One region of the Bacillus sp. SRL337 genome, then DNA from elsewhere that is predicted to be linked to it. Evidence: riboswitches for the same ligand, from Rfam matches in the RefSeq annotation. Region 1 holds a riboswitch; the other holds the start of a gene.

Region 1 (7,705 bases):
GCTTTTGCATATTCAGGAATGATGTTGGGCGCGTCTCCTCCGTGAGTAATGATGCCATGAATCCGGACATCGTCTGTCAGCTGCTGCCGCAATGAATTGATTCCATTGAAGAGCTGAATGACAGCATCCAACGCATTCACCCCTTCATGAGGAGAAGCTGCTGCATGGGCAGGGACACCCCGGTATTCAAAATCAAGCGGATCGACGGCAAGGGAAGTCGAGGTCACTCTTGTAGAATTGGCGGGATGGACCATCAATGCCGCATCTATCCCTTTCAGCAGGCCATCTTTGACGAAGCTTCCTTTGGCGCTGCCATTCGGTCCGCCTTCTTCTGCAGGTGTCCCCAATACTACGACCTCGCCGCCTGTAGTTTCAATGACCTTGCTAAGTGCAATGGCCGCTCCGACACTTGTTGTGCCGATGATGTTGTGTCCGCAGGCATGCCCAAGGCCGGGCAGGGCATCATACTCAGCCAAAAAGGCCACTGCAGGTCCAGGCTTTGCGGACTTTTTTCTTGCCAGGAAGGACGTTTCGTGGCCGGCAACAGCTCTTTCTACCTCGAAGCCTTCTACTTCCAAAATCCCTGAAAGAAGCTTTGATGCGAAATATTCTTCATTACCGATCTCCGGTTTTTCATGGATGCTGTGGCTGGTGCTGATGTATTTCTCTCTCTGGCTTTCGACATTCTCAATAATTACACTTTTTAATCCTGTATTGATTTCTGTTACTGAAGTCATTTTTATTCCTCCTGATTACTTTAATTTTTTGAAGCAGTCTGCCTTACTGGGGCTGATCAATCTCAGTTAATACTTTGGGGTGCGGACGTTATTCGACACTGTTTCGCCGATATTTGACATGGGTTGGTCGGTATTCGACACGGATCGGTTGTTATCCGACAAAGGCCGGCTGTTTTTCGACACTCCCCCCGGCAAGTTCCAGCACAAGTCGGTCGATAGAATTCGCCTGGTACTGGGAAGCGTTAACTGGCAGGGTTTGGCCGATTAACGACATGTGTGATTGATATTCGACATAACTAAGTTGATATTCGACACTGTTTGGTCGATATTCGACATAACTAAGTTGATATTCGACACTGTTTGGTCGATATTCGACACAACTTGGTTGATATTCGACACAAACCAGTCGATATACGACACTATTTCGTTGATTGGCCGTGGTTATCGGCGTTTTTGGATATTTATCAGCTTTTTTCCGAAGTTTATCGGGGATTTTCAAAATTCATCAGCGATTCCCAAAAATCACCTGTGTCTCCGGACTTGGTCCTTTACTCTCCACTGTCACTAAGCGGTACAAATGTAGGGATCGTGCTGCCTTTGTATTCTTTTTCGATGAATTCTTTAACGTCATCCTGTTGATAAAGGTCAGCCAGTTTTTGGAGTGTCTCGTTTTCTTTGTCTTCTGTGCGGACCGCAATGATGTTGATATATGGCGTAGCGGTTTCGCTTTCATGGAAGATGGAGTCCTCTGTTGGATTGAATCCGGCGTCAACGGCGATACCGTTGTTGATGATGGATGCGGCTACGTCCGGCAGTACCCGCGGTGTCTGTCCTGCTACCACCGGGACAATTTCAAGATTTCTAGGGTTGTCGACGATTTTATCCACTGAACCATTTCCATCAAAATTTTCCGGCAGCGTGATCAGGCCCGCTTCCTGCAGCAGCAGTAATGCCCTTCCCATGTTTGTTGCTTCGTTCGGCACAGCGATTTTTCCGCCTTCAGGGATTTCGTCTGCTGTTTTGTATTTTTCAGAGTAAATTCCCATTGGGGCAATGACGGTTGTGGCGATTGGCGTTAAATCCAGGTCATGTTCTTTCTTGAAGGCGTTAAAGTAAGAGATTGTTTGGAATGCGTTCGCATCCAGTTCACCTTCTGCAAGGGCGATGTTCGGTTGGACATAATCGGAGAAACGGACGATTTCGACTTCGATGCCTTCTTTTTCTGCTTTCTCTGATATGTAATCCCAAATGCGGTTATCGGAACCGCTGACACCTACCTTGACTTTCACTGTTTCTTCTCCGCTTGTTGAGCTGGAGCAGGCAGCTCCCGTGACTGCCAACGCTAAAATGAGTCCTGCCAAAAATAGTTTTTTCATAGATGATTCCTCCTCTTATCTTCTTCTGATTTTTTTAGATGTGATGTTTCCTAGAGTTTGAAGGCCCTGGACCATGATGACCAGTATGCCGACCGTAATCAGCATGACGGTTGTATCAAAACGCTGGTAACCGTATGTGATGGCAAGATCGCCCAGTCCTCCGCCTCCGACTGCACCGGCCATAGCGGAGGCACCGACAAGACCGACCGTGGCTATGGTGAGGGCAAGCACCAACGAACTGAGCGCTTCTGGGATCAGGAATTTAAAAACAATCTGCCATGGGGTTGCGCCCATGGACTCTGCCGCTTCGATGACGCCCGGCTCTACCTCAAGCAATGAATTTTCTATTAACCTGGCAATATACGGTCCTGCATAAAAGACCAGCGGAACGACAGCTGCGGCCGTGCCGATGGACGTTCCGACAATCAACCTTGTTACCGGGATGATTGCCACCATCAGGATGATGAACGGAATCGACCTGAACACATTGATGATTCCATTTAAAACATTAAACACCGGCAGGTTCTCCATGAGATGCCCTTTGCGGGTGACAACCAGCAGGATCCCCAGCGGCAATCCAAGAAGGGCTGAAAACAATAGTGAAAATGCGACCATCTGGATGGTTTCAATGAGTGCTTCGATGATTTGCTCCTGATCAACTAGCATTTGCTTCAACCTCCTTGATTCTGACTTTTTCCTGGTTGATATACATCAACGCTCGCTTGATCTCACTATCGCTTCCGATGAATTCGACAATCAAGTTGCCGAATGGTACGCCTTGAAGTTCCGTGATATTTCCAAATAATACATTCGTATCGATATCGAATTTCTTTGCAACTTTGGAGAGAAGCGGCTGCCCGGCAGACTCCCCGACAAAATTGATTCTGAAGATTTTTTGCAAACCGGCATTGTACCGGACGATTTCTTTGATTGTTTCCGGCAATGCATCATTCATCACAGTGCTGACAAAATTCTTCGCTGTCGTTGTTTGCGGTTCAGAGAAGACATTGAAGACGGATCCTTCTTCGATGATCTTTCCTGCTTCGATGACTGCCACCCTATCGCAGATTTCCCGGATGACCGTCATTTCATGGGTGATGATGAGTATGGTGATGTTGTATTCTTTGTTGACCTTTCTCAACAGCTGCAGGATCGAGTTTGTTGTCTGTGGATCCAGGGCCGATGTTGCTTCATCACAAAGCAAAATGGCAGGCTTTGTGGCAAGTGCCCTCGCAATCCCGACTCTCTGCTTCTGCCCGCCTGACAGCTGATCCGGATAGTAGTCCGCCTTATCACCCAGCCCGACGAATTCAAGAAGTTCCGTTACACGTTCCTTGACTTCATTGTTTGGAACTTTCCCGAGCTTCAGCGGCATGGCAACATTGGCAAACACCGTCTTGGAATTCAACAAGTTGAAATGTTGAAAAATCATGCCAATATTTCGTTTGACCTCCCTGATTTCTTTTGGAGACAGTTTGGTAAGGTCTTTCCCATTCACGACCACGCTTCCTGAGGTCGGCTTCTCCAGCCAGTTGACACAGCGGATCAAGGAGCTTTTCCCTGCTCCGCTGAAGCCGATGACACCAAAGATCTCCCCTTCGTTTATCTTCATATCGATTCCGTCCAGTGCCCTGACTGGCTGGTCCCCACTCTCATAAATTTTTGTCAGTCCTTGGAATTCAATCATTGTGTATATGGCTCCCTTCTTTAGCTGTATTAAAAAAACCTCTTCCAGGAGATGGAAGAGGTTTTTGGCACGCGGGCAAAAAGGACTCTTCTTATCTCCCAAGCTAAAAGCTTGCTGGATTTGGCACAGTACTAAAAAAATAGTCCGCTGCCGAGGCTTCACAGGGCCAGTCCCTCTGCCTCTCTTGATAAGAAACTTTATTATTTTTATCAAATTACTCAGATTAAAATGTAAAAACCGCCCTGATTTTCCTCCTTTATGCCATTATTTTAAAAAAAAATAAAAAACCCTCTTCTTGAAAGCGAAGAGGGCATGATTATGTAATCCGGCCTCTTCTCATCTTTCAAGCAATGCTTGCTGGATTTGGCACGGTACTAAAATAGTCCGCTGCCGAGGCTTCACAGGGCCAGTCCCTCTGCCTCTCTTGATAAGAAGTATGGAAATTTATTCTGTTTTTTTAACTTGAGTTACACTTTACAACGTCATTTCAAAAGTGTCAATACATAAAAAAATAAATTTTCAAAAATGAGTACTTGATCCTCTTTTGGGTTTGATAGGTTTCATAGGCTATACTTGGAGAAAACAGCAGCAAGTCGGGTATGAAAAATTTTATTCCAAACCATTTGACCATGTGGTGCACCCCATGGTTTATGATAAAAAGCAGGTGCAGGGGGAGAAATATGTATAAAATCAGTGAGTTTGCCAAGATTACCGGTCTCAGCAAAGAAACGCTGCGGTATTATTCAGAGATAAAACTGCTCGAACCGGCATATATTGATCCAAAAAATCACTATCGCTATTATGATGACGGATCTTATTTTCTAGCCATTCTTCTCGTCAAGCTCCGGGACTTCGGGCTTACCATTCAGGAAATGCAAGGAGTAATGAATGATGAGTCCTTCTTTAACCTTGAAGCACTTTTGCTCGAAAAAAGAAGAAATCTCCAAAAGCAAGTGAGCGAGTTACAGGGAAAAATGAGTGAAATTGATCATTTTATTAAATCGGGAAGGGAGCAATCAAATTGATCCAATGGAAAGATGAGACAATCATCTCCGCCAATATTGAAAAGGTATGGAACCTTTTTCTGGAGGAAAACATGCCAAGAATCATGCCAAAAGTCATTGAGAATAAGCCTGTTCATGTTACCGAGGAAGTGACAGGGTCCCGGTATCAGCAAAAATATCAGGAGGGCAAACGAGTCGAAACCTACATTGTTGAGACTCTTGGATACGAGAATACTGAGAACAAAAAGGTTAAACAGATTGGATTTGTCATTGCCAAAGCTTTTGAAATCAATCTCTCCTTCACCCTTGAAAAAATAGATGAGGCACATACCAGATTTATTTATGAAGGTTATAATAAAGGCAAAAATTTTGTCGGACGTGCCATGTTGAAACTTGGGGGAGACAAGAATAATAATAAAGCTGTAGACGATTTTATGGAGCTAGTGAGAAAAGAATCCATGAAATAAGAGACTGTCTATTGAAATGACAGTCTCTCTTGGAGGCTTGCCCCTATGCATAAACATCCATTATCCTGTATGAAATAACTGAAAACTCGTCATTCCTCACTTCGGCCGCTGTTCAATTCCGAAAGAGTAATCTTATACAGTTTGTCATCATCCTCTGCAGGATTTCCCCTGCCGTCCGTGTTATTACTGATGAAATACAGTGTTTCTTTCTCAATATAGACATCCCTTACCCTTCCATACCCTGACAGAACTTCCTCGACTTCGCCCGTGTCCACGGAAAATCTCTTTACCCCTTCACCTCTAAGAGCCGCAAAGTATATCCGCCCATCATAAAAGTCAGCTCCGGACGGTGCCCAAGCAGGCTCGCCCGAATGAACCAGTGGCGGCTGCATCCCTTGGTGTTTTTCACCACCTGTTATCAGGGGCCAGCCATAATTCTTTCCAGCTTGGATCAAGTTGATCTCATCAAAGCCGGATGGACCATGTTCTGTACTGTAAAAATCGCCGTTTTCATTCCAGGCAAGACCTTGGGGATTACGATGTCCGTAACTGTAGACGTAGGAATTTTGGAATGGATTATCAGCCGGAATTGAACCATTCAGGTTCATTCGGAGAATTTTTCCGCCAAGGGAACCTAAGTCTTGTGCATTTTCCTTTACAGTCGCATCTCCAGTGGTAATATAAAGCTTTTCATCCGGACCGATAGTAAGACGGCCGCCATGATGATACTGCCCGCTCGGAATGCCATCCAGCAAGACGGTTCCTTCTTCCCAGACCTCACCATCCAAGTTCAATGTCACAACACGGTTATGCGGCTGGCTGCTGTTTTGGTAAGTGTAATAGGCATATGCAGATGGCCTATCAGGAAAGTCGGGGTGCAGGGCGAACCCGAGAAAGCCAGCTTCGGGCACCTGTGCCAAGGGCTCCTTCAGCTTCACGTTCATTCTGGTGGCCTCTCCATCCGACACCTTTACAATCCCTCCTGTCCGTTCATTGACATAAAAGGTATTCCCGGCCTTATTTATGGACCAGGGCACTTCCAAGTTATCTGCCAGTACTTCAGCGACACGATTCTCCTTTGCTGCAGTTTCCTCATCTTCCTGCGGCTCTTCAGGTTCAGAAGGTGCACTGGAACAAGCGGCAAGAAGCAGGAGACACACAACGGAAGTAAGCTTAAAGCGGCTTTTCATACAGCATTCCCCTTTCAATCATCCTTAAAAAGACTGTTTTGGTATAGATGGTTGCTTTCGGTCAATCCCCAAGCCGGATTCCCCCCCTGAATACAAAGACTTTCTCTTTGAACAGGAAGAGCAGCTCTTTTCTTTTTTATTATCTGATATTTCAAGGTGAGCAGAGTGATCTCTTTCGACATTCTTAGCGAAAGGAGACAAAGTCAAAGAATAGAGACTTAAAAAACACCTCCTTTTTGAATTCTCAGGAGGTGTCAGTCTATTCAGTATGTACCCGTAATAACGAGTTTAATCCACTATCGCACCTTTATTTTCCAAGGCTTCGTATATGGCTCTTGCCACTCCATCTTCTTCGTTGCTGGACGTTTTGTAACGACAGAAATCCAGGATTTCCTCGGCCGCATTCTCCATGGCAACCGGTCTTCCTACAACTTGCATCATGGAAAGATCATTAAGGTTATCACCGACAGCCAATGCTTCTTCAGTCCTAAGCCCTTTTTCTTCAATCAGTTTCTTCAAGGCGATTCCTTTTTGTGCATTAACACTGGTCACTTCAAGATTCTCCCGTCCAGATGCACTGATGGCGAGCCCGCCTGCACGCTCCAGCTGGTCCTTTGCTGTTTGCAACAGGCCTTCATCAAAGGAAAAGACGAGGAATTTATATACAACGTTATCATTTGAGAATGCCTCGCTGTAATCATCGACTACCTTTATATGTCCTTTCTCGAATCGCTCCTGTGCAGCATCCCTGATGGCCTGCTCAGATGTTTCGGGATTGGCTGTCTTAAAGATATCGATAATTGACTGGATGCCTCTTTCATAATCCTCTGTATAAACACCCTTGTTTGTGTATAATTCGAAATAAATGCCTAGGTCCTTTAAAATCCGCATAATATCAAGAGCCTTTTCCTCCTCGATGGAGTTCGTATCCACTACCCGTCCTTCCTCATTTCGGACTTCTGCACCATTCACACAGATAATTGGACAAGTAATTCCCGCCTCCTTGAGGACGTATCTTGCTTCTTCATAAGATCTTCCTGTCGCTACCACAACCTGGACTCCTCTTTCCTGAGCCTCAAGGAGGGCTTTGCGGTTTCCTTCACTTACTTCTTGTTTTCCATTTAAAAGAGTTCCGTCCATATCACTCGCAATTATTGATATCATTTCTTTGTACCTTCTTTCTAAAGGAGATTAAATCCATTGATGCAAGACAAGTTCCTTCCTGCCTAAAGGCATTTTAACAT
Region 2 (7,705 bases), 2.3 Mb from region 1:
GCCCACTTGACAGGTACCTCTTCCCTGCCATGGATTTCAAAGTACTCAAGTTGGAGCTTGTCCATCAACCTTTGGCGTTCCGCTTCAATATCCATTACCCCCAGTCGGATCGGACCACTGTTGGCAGAGGGTTCCCCTTGTGATACTTGAAGCCAGCAGCCGGGAATGAATTCCCACTCTGCGAAATCTTCATGTGGGATGAAATCCGGCTCCTTCTTCAGTAGAGTCTCATACCAGTGCTTTCCTTTTTCAAAATCGGCCACTCTTACTTGATAAGTCATTTCAAAAATCATATTTGTCCCCTTTCAACTCTTCCTTATATATCTTGTTTCTATCAGAAAGAGGGGATTTCCTCTATTATGGTTGATCTTCCATCAAGTCGGCAATTTCATGTGAATCGTAGACGTCCTGTTTTCTAAGGTTCTTTATGACCTCTATCTTATTTTCGGTACTTTTGTTCTGATTCAGTTTCCATTTACCTTCAATGGTGTCTATTTTCATTCTGAAGCCGACAATGCCATTCAGCAGGCGGCTGACAGTTTCTGTTTCATCTTCCATTTTCCACGGATTTTCAAAGCCATTCTCATAGAAATCCACTGATTGTTGAAGAATGGACAATAATTCTTTTCCCTCCGTTAGGATTTCGATGGTACCCTGAACATGGACAGCAACATAGTTCCAAGTAGGTACATTCTTTTTCTCTTTATACCATGAAGCGGAAATGTAGGAGTGCGGGCCGGAAAAGACGGCTAATCCCTTCTTGCCATCAAGATTCTTCCATTGCGGGTTTGCCTTTGCTATATGGCCGATAAGTTCTGGTTTATCTTTATCTCTAAGGACAAAAGGAAGATGGGTTGCTTGAGGTCCCTCCTCATCATGGGAGAATAAGATGCCGAAGCTGTTCTCTTCAATAAACTTCAATAGCCTTTGTCGATCTTCCACTTTAAATTCTTTTGGGATAAACATGATTTTCCTCATTTCATTAGTTTATTTTAACTATACTATAAAAATAAGAAGATTAAGGAGTGAAAAATATGCCGGCTGAATGGCACTCTGTTGTTCCTGAACTAAATAAACTGGATATAAGGTCAAACCCTGACAATGAACCTGTCTCAATCGAGGGTGATGCAGAAGACCTTCTCTTGGTTGGCACAGGGACCGACGCCGCGGTATTTCGTTCCATGGTCTATCCCCATCTGGCCTTCAAGGTATATGCACAAGAGAAGCGGGACAAAAAGGCAATCGAGGAAGAAGTGTATGAACGCCTCGGGATTTCCCATTACTTTCCTAAGAAGCTCGGGAGCGGTGTGAATTTCCTAGTATTGAGCTTTGAAGAAGGGACTACTCTTTATGACTGTCTCCTTCAAGGAATCACCATCCCACCTGTAGTGATTGAACAGGTGGAACGTGCAAGGGAGCATATCCGGAAATGCGGACTGAACCCAAGGGACATGCATTTGAAAAATATCTTATTGTATGATGGTCGGGCGAAAATCATTGATGTTTCTGAGTATGCACTGCCAGGGAATGATAAGCGCTGGGAGTACCTGAAGAAAGGATATGAACAGTATTACCGACACATCTCTGGAAAGCCGGTTCCATCCTGGATGATGGAAACCGTACGCGCCTGGTTCAATCATACCAAGGGTCCTCAGTTTACGTTTGAAGATTTCATGAAGAAAGTAATCTCCCTTACATTCAGGTGGAAAGTATAAAAAAGCGATCCACCAATGCGGGGATCGCCTTCCTGTTAATTATTGAATTCCAATTCTTTCAGTGAGGAGAATAAGAGATGATAAATCAACTGCAGGGTTTTGCCTATGGAATCATTTTCATTGAAGCCTTCCAGCTTCTCGATCGAAAGATTCAGATCAAACAGCTCGTCCTTGTCATTCCACAGCAGTTGTACTTTGTCATCACCGTGAAGTTTCCCCGCTAAAATCGCTTTCAGCTCAGCTCCTGTCTTTTTTTGCTGTTTCAGTCCGGTCAATATGCTGTAATGGCCAAACACATCATCCACTTCCAATGTCAGACCGTCAATTCGGATAATATCGAACCATTTGCTGTCTATGAATAGAAACTCGTTTCCATGCTGCTTGATGAAATTTACGGGTGTCTCCAGGAAAGCTGGAGCTTCTTCTGTTTGGACAAGCTCTTCTGTTTCTTTGTCCACTCTCTCGATGAGGGCATCATGGAATCGTACCGCATCATCCATAGGCTCAACTGCTATCCCCTCAGGTATGAGACCGTTTTCCTGAGCATAGGCCACTTCGTTAGAAAACAGGGCGATCGTCTGTTCATTCATTTCTTCATCTATGTATGTTCTGAGTGTTTTGTTCAGCATCAATAAACCTCCTAAATACGTTTCATTATTAGTTATATCATATCCTGCTGAGTTTTTCGTAAACTTTGAACCAAAAGGAGAGTTTTCGACAAAAAACGAGGTGTGACTTTTTAAAAAAAAGCTTGCAGAATTTCGCAAGCTTCAAAAATAAACCTGGGGGCAGTCTTCCTGCGATGGAGCAAAGAAGCAATGTGATTTGTATCTCCCTACATTCCGCTGATCATACCAGGTTGGCGGACAGTCGCCTTCAGGACGGAAGAACCACAGAGCATAGGACGCTGGATGGTACTTCCAGCCCCTGATGACCTGTCTTGCAAGACCTATATCTTTTTCTCTAGCCCTTTGATAAAAATAGCCTTTGACTGTGGCTTCGAATCCCCCGGGACGCTGGTATACCATATCATTGATCGTACGCAAATCTTTAAAATCAAGACAGTTGGAAATGACCCTGTTTACTCCCGTGTTGCCGACTGTAAGCATCCCGAGACGGCCGTCCCCTTCTGCTTCCGCCCTCATCAATCTTGCCAAAAGCTTGACATGCTTTTCTGGTGCTTTAATGACCGCCATAATGACACAACCTCCTTTATACCATCTATATTCAAAAGGAGTGAATTAGTGGCGGTAAAAGTCTTCACAGCCACAATGTTTCACCAATATCAAGCACTTTCAGATTTTCTTCCACCAATCCAGCCTTCTTCCATTCGGCAAATAGGCGGCCGAGTGCTTCTGGGCCGGTGTCATCGGCGAGCCGGTAGGTACCGTAATGCATAGGTATGAATAATGAGGCATTCATCTCCATGAACGCTTTAACAGCATCTTCCGGAGTGATGTGGCTGTCACTCATAAACCATTCAGGTTCATAAGCACCGATCGGCATTAATATGATTTCGGGTGAAAGTCTCTCGGCAATTTCTTTAAACCCTCTAAAATACCCCGTATCACCGACAAAGTGTATGCTGGTTCCTGCCGCTGACTTCAAGACCCAGCCGCCCCAATGGGAGGTATTAGTATCTGTCAGCGTCCGTTTGGTCCAATGCTGTGCAGGAACAAAATCAATGGCAATACCTTCTTCATTAAAAGAATCCCACCAATTTGCTTCTATGATTTTTTTATAGCCCCTTCTTGTAAAGGCAGATTTCAGACCAAAAGGGATATAGAAAACAGGATCGCCTTTAAGCCTTTTAATTGAAGCAAAATCCAGATGATCATAGTGGCCGTGTGAAATGAGAACGATATCCACATTCGGAATGTCCGTCGGCAGCAGTCCGGGATCAGTCAGTCTTTTTCCCATTCCCATCCTTCTGGCCCAAACCGGATCAGTCAAAATAGCCAGACCATCCAACTGGATCAGGAAGGTTGAGTGGCCGATCCATGTAATGGTAGGCTTGTCCTTGTTTTGCTTTAGAAGGGAAGCCTCCTTCTTGCCTGCTTGAGGAATCTGTGTCTTGAGATCTTTTATCTTTGTCCGTCTTTCTTTCATCCATTTCATCATGTCATTGAAGGATTTTTGATTGCTGACATCATCTTGATTTTCATATCGCTTCTTTCTTGGCATCATTTTCCCTCGTTTTTTTCTTTCATTATACTTTACTTAAAGTATTTCCGTACAAAATAAAAGTGCCTGGTACAAAACAACCGTTTGTATCAGGCTTCAGATGATGAATTATTTTATCGCAGGGAGCCGCTCTTTATAATTTCCTTTTATGATGCCTTTCTCGGTGATGATGGCGGTGATGTATTCGTTTGGTGTCACATCAAACGCCGGGTTATAGACCTTCACTCCTTTGGGAGCCAACTCAACCCCGTTTAAGTGTGTCACCTCTTGAGGGTTTCGTTCCTCAATCGGGATTTCTTTTCCGGTTTCAATAGCGAGATCTATGGTGGATAACGGTGACGCCACATAGAACGGAATATGAAAGGCATTTGCCAAAATGGCCAATCCGCGTGTCCCGATTTTATTGGCCGTATCCCCATTTGCTGCAATTCTGTCAGCGCCAACGATTATGGCTGAAATTTCTTTTTCGGCGATTGTGTGGGCCGCCATATTATCTGTGATGAGAGTGACATCCATCCCAGCTTGCATCAATTCCCAGACAGTCAACCGTGCCCCCTGAAGGACTGGCCTTGTTTCGGTGGCATATATTTTCAGATCGAGGCCTTTTTCCTTTAAGACATAAAAGGGGGCTAACGCTGTCCCATACCTCGCTGTGGCAATTCCCCCAGCATTGCAGTGTGTCAGGACAGCATCTCCTGCCTGAAATAATTCTACTGCATGTTCCCCGATCTTCCGGCATACTTCCTCGTCTTCTCTGGCGATGGCAAGCGCTTCCTCCAACAGAAGTGATTGTCCCTCTTCCACCGAAGCTGCCTGGGCAAACCGGTTTGCAAGCCTTCCCAATGCCCAAGCAAGGTTGACGGCAGTGGGTCGGGAGGTTTCCAAGTAGTGTCGTTTGTTTTCCAACTCGTAATAAAAGCCAAGGAAATTGTCCTTCTGTTGAAATGATTGAGCCCATAGTGCAAGCCCAAATGCAGCTGTTATCCCGATGGCTGGAGCTCCTCTCACTTTCAGACTGTGAATGCCTTCCCATACCTCTTCTATTGTAGTGAGTTTGATATATTCCGTGACATGCGGAAGTTTTTGCTGATCAAGCAGGAGGATATGATCATCCTTCCACTGTACAGAACGAATGGTTTGCATTTCGGTTTTCATGTTTTTCCCCCTTAATAGAGTGAGAGTTGTGAAGGGTTCTTAATGATTTTACGCTGCAGAATCAACCTTCTGCCCAATTCGATTGCCTCTGTTTTTGCCTTTATTCTTTTTGTCTTATTTTCAATACCGTCAAGATCTGCCACATGGGAAAGCCCGATTGTACGACGGATTATTTCGCAGCCCGCAAAACCAATTGAGTCTTCGAATATTTCAGCCAGGATATGATCGAGGTATCCTGTGGTTGTAGAATAGGTCTCTTGGTTATGTTCCTTCCATAAGTTGGTGAACTCAGAGCAGAAAACCTCCCAAGTTTCGGAAATGATTTGAAGTCTGCCGGCATGGTCATCTTTGGGAAGCGACAAGGAATTCAGCAGGATATTAGCAAAAAATTGTCCCACATCAAATCCGATTGGCCCATAAAACGCAAATTCAGGATCAATAATCTTTGTATCGTCTTCCCTGACAAAGATGCTTCCGGTATGAAGGTCACCATGCAGAAGAGCATCGGCTTGGGTTAAAAACTTTCTTTTCAATTTTCCTGCTTCAAGTCTTACGACAGGGTCATCCCAAAGAGCCTGAACCTTTGCCTTCAGTTCGTCTTCAAAATCATTGCTGTCATGGTCGTGAAAAGGGTCGGTGAACACAAGGTCCTCCGTGATCTTGCATAATTCCGGGTTGATAAATCTGCCGACCAGCTCTTTCTTTTCTCCCCCGTTCAAGCCAAAATCAGATGTGAAAAAGAGAGTCTTGGCAAGGTAAAGACCAATGTGGGTCGGTAAAAGCGGGAATTCCTCCCCATCTATCAAGGCCTTCCTCAATATCTTGTAACTGGATAAATCCTCCATTACCGTCACAGCCAGTTCCGTATCTGTATAAAATAGTTTTGGAACAGACTCTGGGGTGAATTCACTGTACTTCTGCAATGCGCTGCTTTCAATCTGGGCACGCTTCAATGTAAGCGGCATGCTTTCGCCGACGACTTTTGCGTAAGGAAGCGCCTGCTTGATGATGATCGATTTTTCGTAAAGATTGGTCCCAATCCTGAAAACATAGTTCAGGTTTCCGTCCCCGATTTCACTGCAGAATAATTCGTCATTTTCATTGAAGAAGCCTAATGCCTTTGCCAAATTCAGGGCGCTTTCTTCTGTCAAAGGATAATATCCGTTAGGTTTTACAAGTGCCATTCTATATTCCTCCTTGGTTAACAAGGCTTTTCAGCAAAGTAAAAAGCCTCTTTCATTCAGAAAGAGGCTTGAAGACATGAGACTTCGCACCTCTTATCTGCCAGAAAGATTCCTCTTTCTGTTGGAAGTAGCACCGTGCTGTCAGGTTGCATCAAGCGTTTATTTAAAAACGCTCCAGTCTCGCTGGTGACAGTCGGTTGCTGGGCTTCATCGGGCCAAATCCCTCCGCCTACTCTTGATAAGAGAATGTCCTATTTGATTTTTCTAAACATTTTTATTATTCCTGATAAACATTAAACTAAGTTTGGAGGCAATTGTCAACCCTTTTTTTATAAAACGATTTTCGCTCCAGTTGTTCGACTTCGCGGGTGGGGCAATAAGCTAAAAAAGAGGAAGTGTCCATTCATCGACGTTGTAAAATCTGCCCCGGTTGTGAACGAAACGCGACTAAATGACGTCCACATTTTAAAACAAGCCGCGATTCCGGCACTATCGAGACACAATTCAATTCTCAATGAAAATCGCAGCCCTGGTTGGTCTCGTTACGCGACAAACATCCCAACGAATCATAAACTGAGTCTTGATTCGTCAAACTTAATAAAGCTCCGGCCGGCGATCCTGGAAAATCGGGATCTGGTTTCGTACCTGCTTTACTTTTTCCAGATCAAGCTCGGCTGTGATAACGTCTGTCCCTTCGCCTGCTTCAGAGGTCACATCTCCCCCAGGGTCGATGATCATAGAATGGCCGGCGAATTCATTGTCCGGGTCACTGCCGCTGCGGTTGCAGGCTACTATATAGCACTGATTCTCGATCGCTCTCGCCTGAAGCAGCGTGCGCCAGTGACCTACTCGGGCCAATGGCCATTCGGCCACGACGTAAAGTACTTCTGCGCCTCCTGCTGTGTGCGTTCTTAACCATTCCGGGAACCGGATGTCATAGCAGATGAAGGCGGCTGAAGGAACTCCCTCAATTGTCACTGCCCCGCTGGTATCCCCTGCCGAAAGATAGTGGTGTTCATCCATCAGCTTGAATAAATGGACTTTGCTGTATTCGCCGAGAAGGCCGCCATTCCGGTCAAAAGAATATAGCGTATTGGTTACATTTTCTTCGCTTTTCTTAGCAATAGAGCCTCCGACGATATTTGTTTTATATTCTTGAGCAAGGCTTGAAAGGAACTTTTGTGCGTTGATGCCTTTATCATCTGCGATTTCATCAAGCCTCGTCAGGTCGTAACCGGTGGTCCATAGTTCCGGAAGCACGACGACATCGATGTTCGTTTCTTTTTCAAATAAGCGCTGGAACTCATCCGAGACATTTTTATAGTTCTCGTCTGGATTTCCAAATTGTATATCAATCTGCAAGCATGCTACCCTTAAACCCATAGGTCCCCCTCCTCGAAAATTCAAAAAATTAGCTAGACTTTTTTTCATTAACCATATAACATAAGCTACTAGAATTTCAAGAAT

Evidence for each region. A riboswitch is a leader RNA that binds a small molecule or an ion and turns the genes downstream of it on or off. The one in region 1 is predicted to bind S-adenosylmethionine.
Region 2: linked by a shared signal. The riboswitch ahead of mtnK (S-methyl-5-thioribose kinase) and the one ahead of AC4E8A_RS22570 (methionine ABC transporter ATP-binding protein) in region 1 are both predicted to bind S-adenosylmethionine.

What each region holds. Positions count from the first base shown of each region.
Region 1 is NZ_OZ481793.1:4,512,822-4,520,526, forward strand. It holds gene AC4E8A_RS22555 (M20 family metallopeptidase) at 1-737, opposite strand, end outside; gene AC4E8A_RS22560 (MetQ/NlpA family ABC transporter substrate-binding protein) at 1,286-2,113, opposite strand; gene AC4E8A_RS22565 (methionine ABC transporter permease) at 2,129-2,779, opposite strand; gene AC4E8A_RS22570 (methionine ABC transporter ATP-binding protein) at 2,769-3,800, opposite strand; SAM riboswitch class I at 3,889-3,994, opposite strand; SAM riboswitch class I at 4,134-4,234, opposite strand; gene AC4E8A_RS22575 (MerR family transcriptional regulator) at 4,481-4,825, shown strand; gene AC4E8A_RS22580 (SRPBCC family protein) at 4,822-5,271, shown strand; gene AC4E8A_RS22585 (PQQ-dependent sugar dehydrogenase) at 5,361-6,461, opposite strand; gene AC4E8A_RS22590 (HAD family hydrolase) at 6,750-7,625, opposite strand.
Region 2 is NZ_OZ481793.1:2,109,122-2,116,826, forward strand. It holds gene AC4E8A_RS10420 (VOC family protein) at 1-293, opposite strand, end outside; gene AC4E8A_RS10425 (FMN-binding negative transcriptional regulator) at 358-966, opposite strand; gene AC4E8A_RS10430 (serine/threonine protein kinase) at 1,035-1,715, shown strand; gene AC4E8A_RS10435 (hypothetical protein) at 1,751-2,344, opposite strand; gene AC4E8A_RS10440 (cell wall hydrolase) at 2,486-2,911, opposite strand; gene AC4E8A_RS10445 (MBL fold metallo-hydrolase) at 2,976-3,899, opposite strand; gene mtnA (S-methyl-5-thioribose-1-phosphate isomerase) at 4,008-5,054, opposite strand; gene mtnK (S-methyl-5-thioribose kinase) at 5,066-6,238, opposite strand; SAM riboswitch class I at 6,329-6,483, opposite strand; gene AC4E8A_RS10460 (carbon-nitrogen family hydrolase) at 6,833-7,621, opposite strand.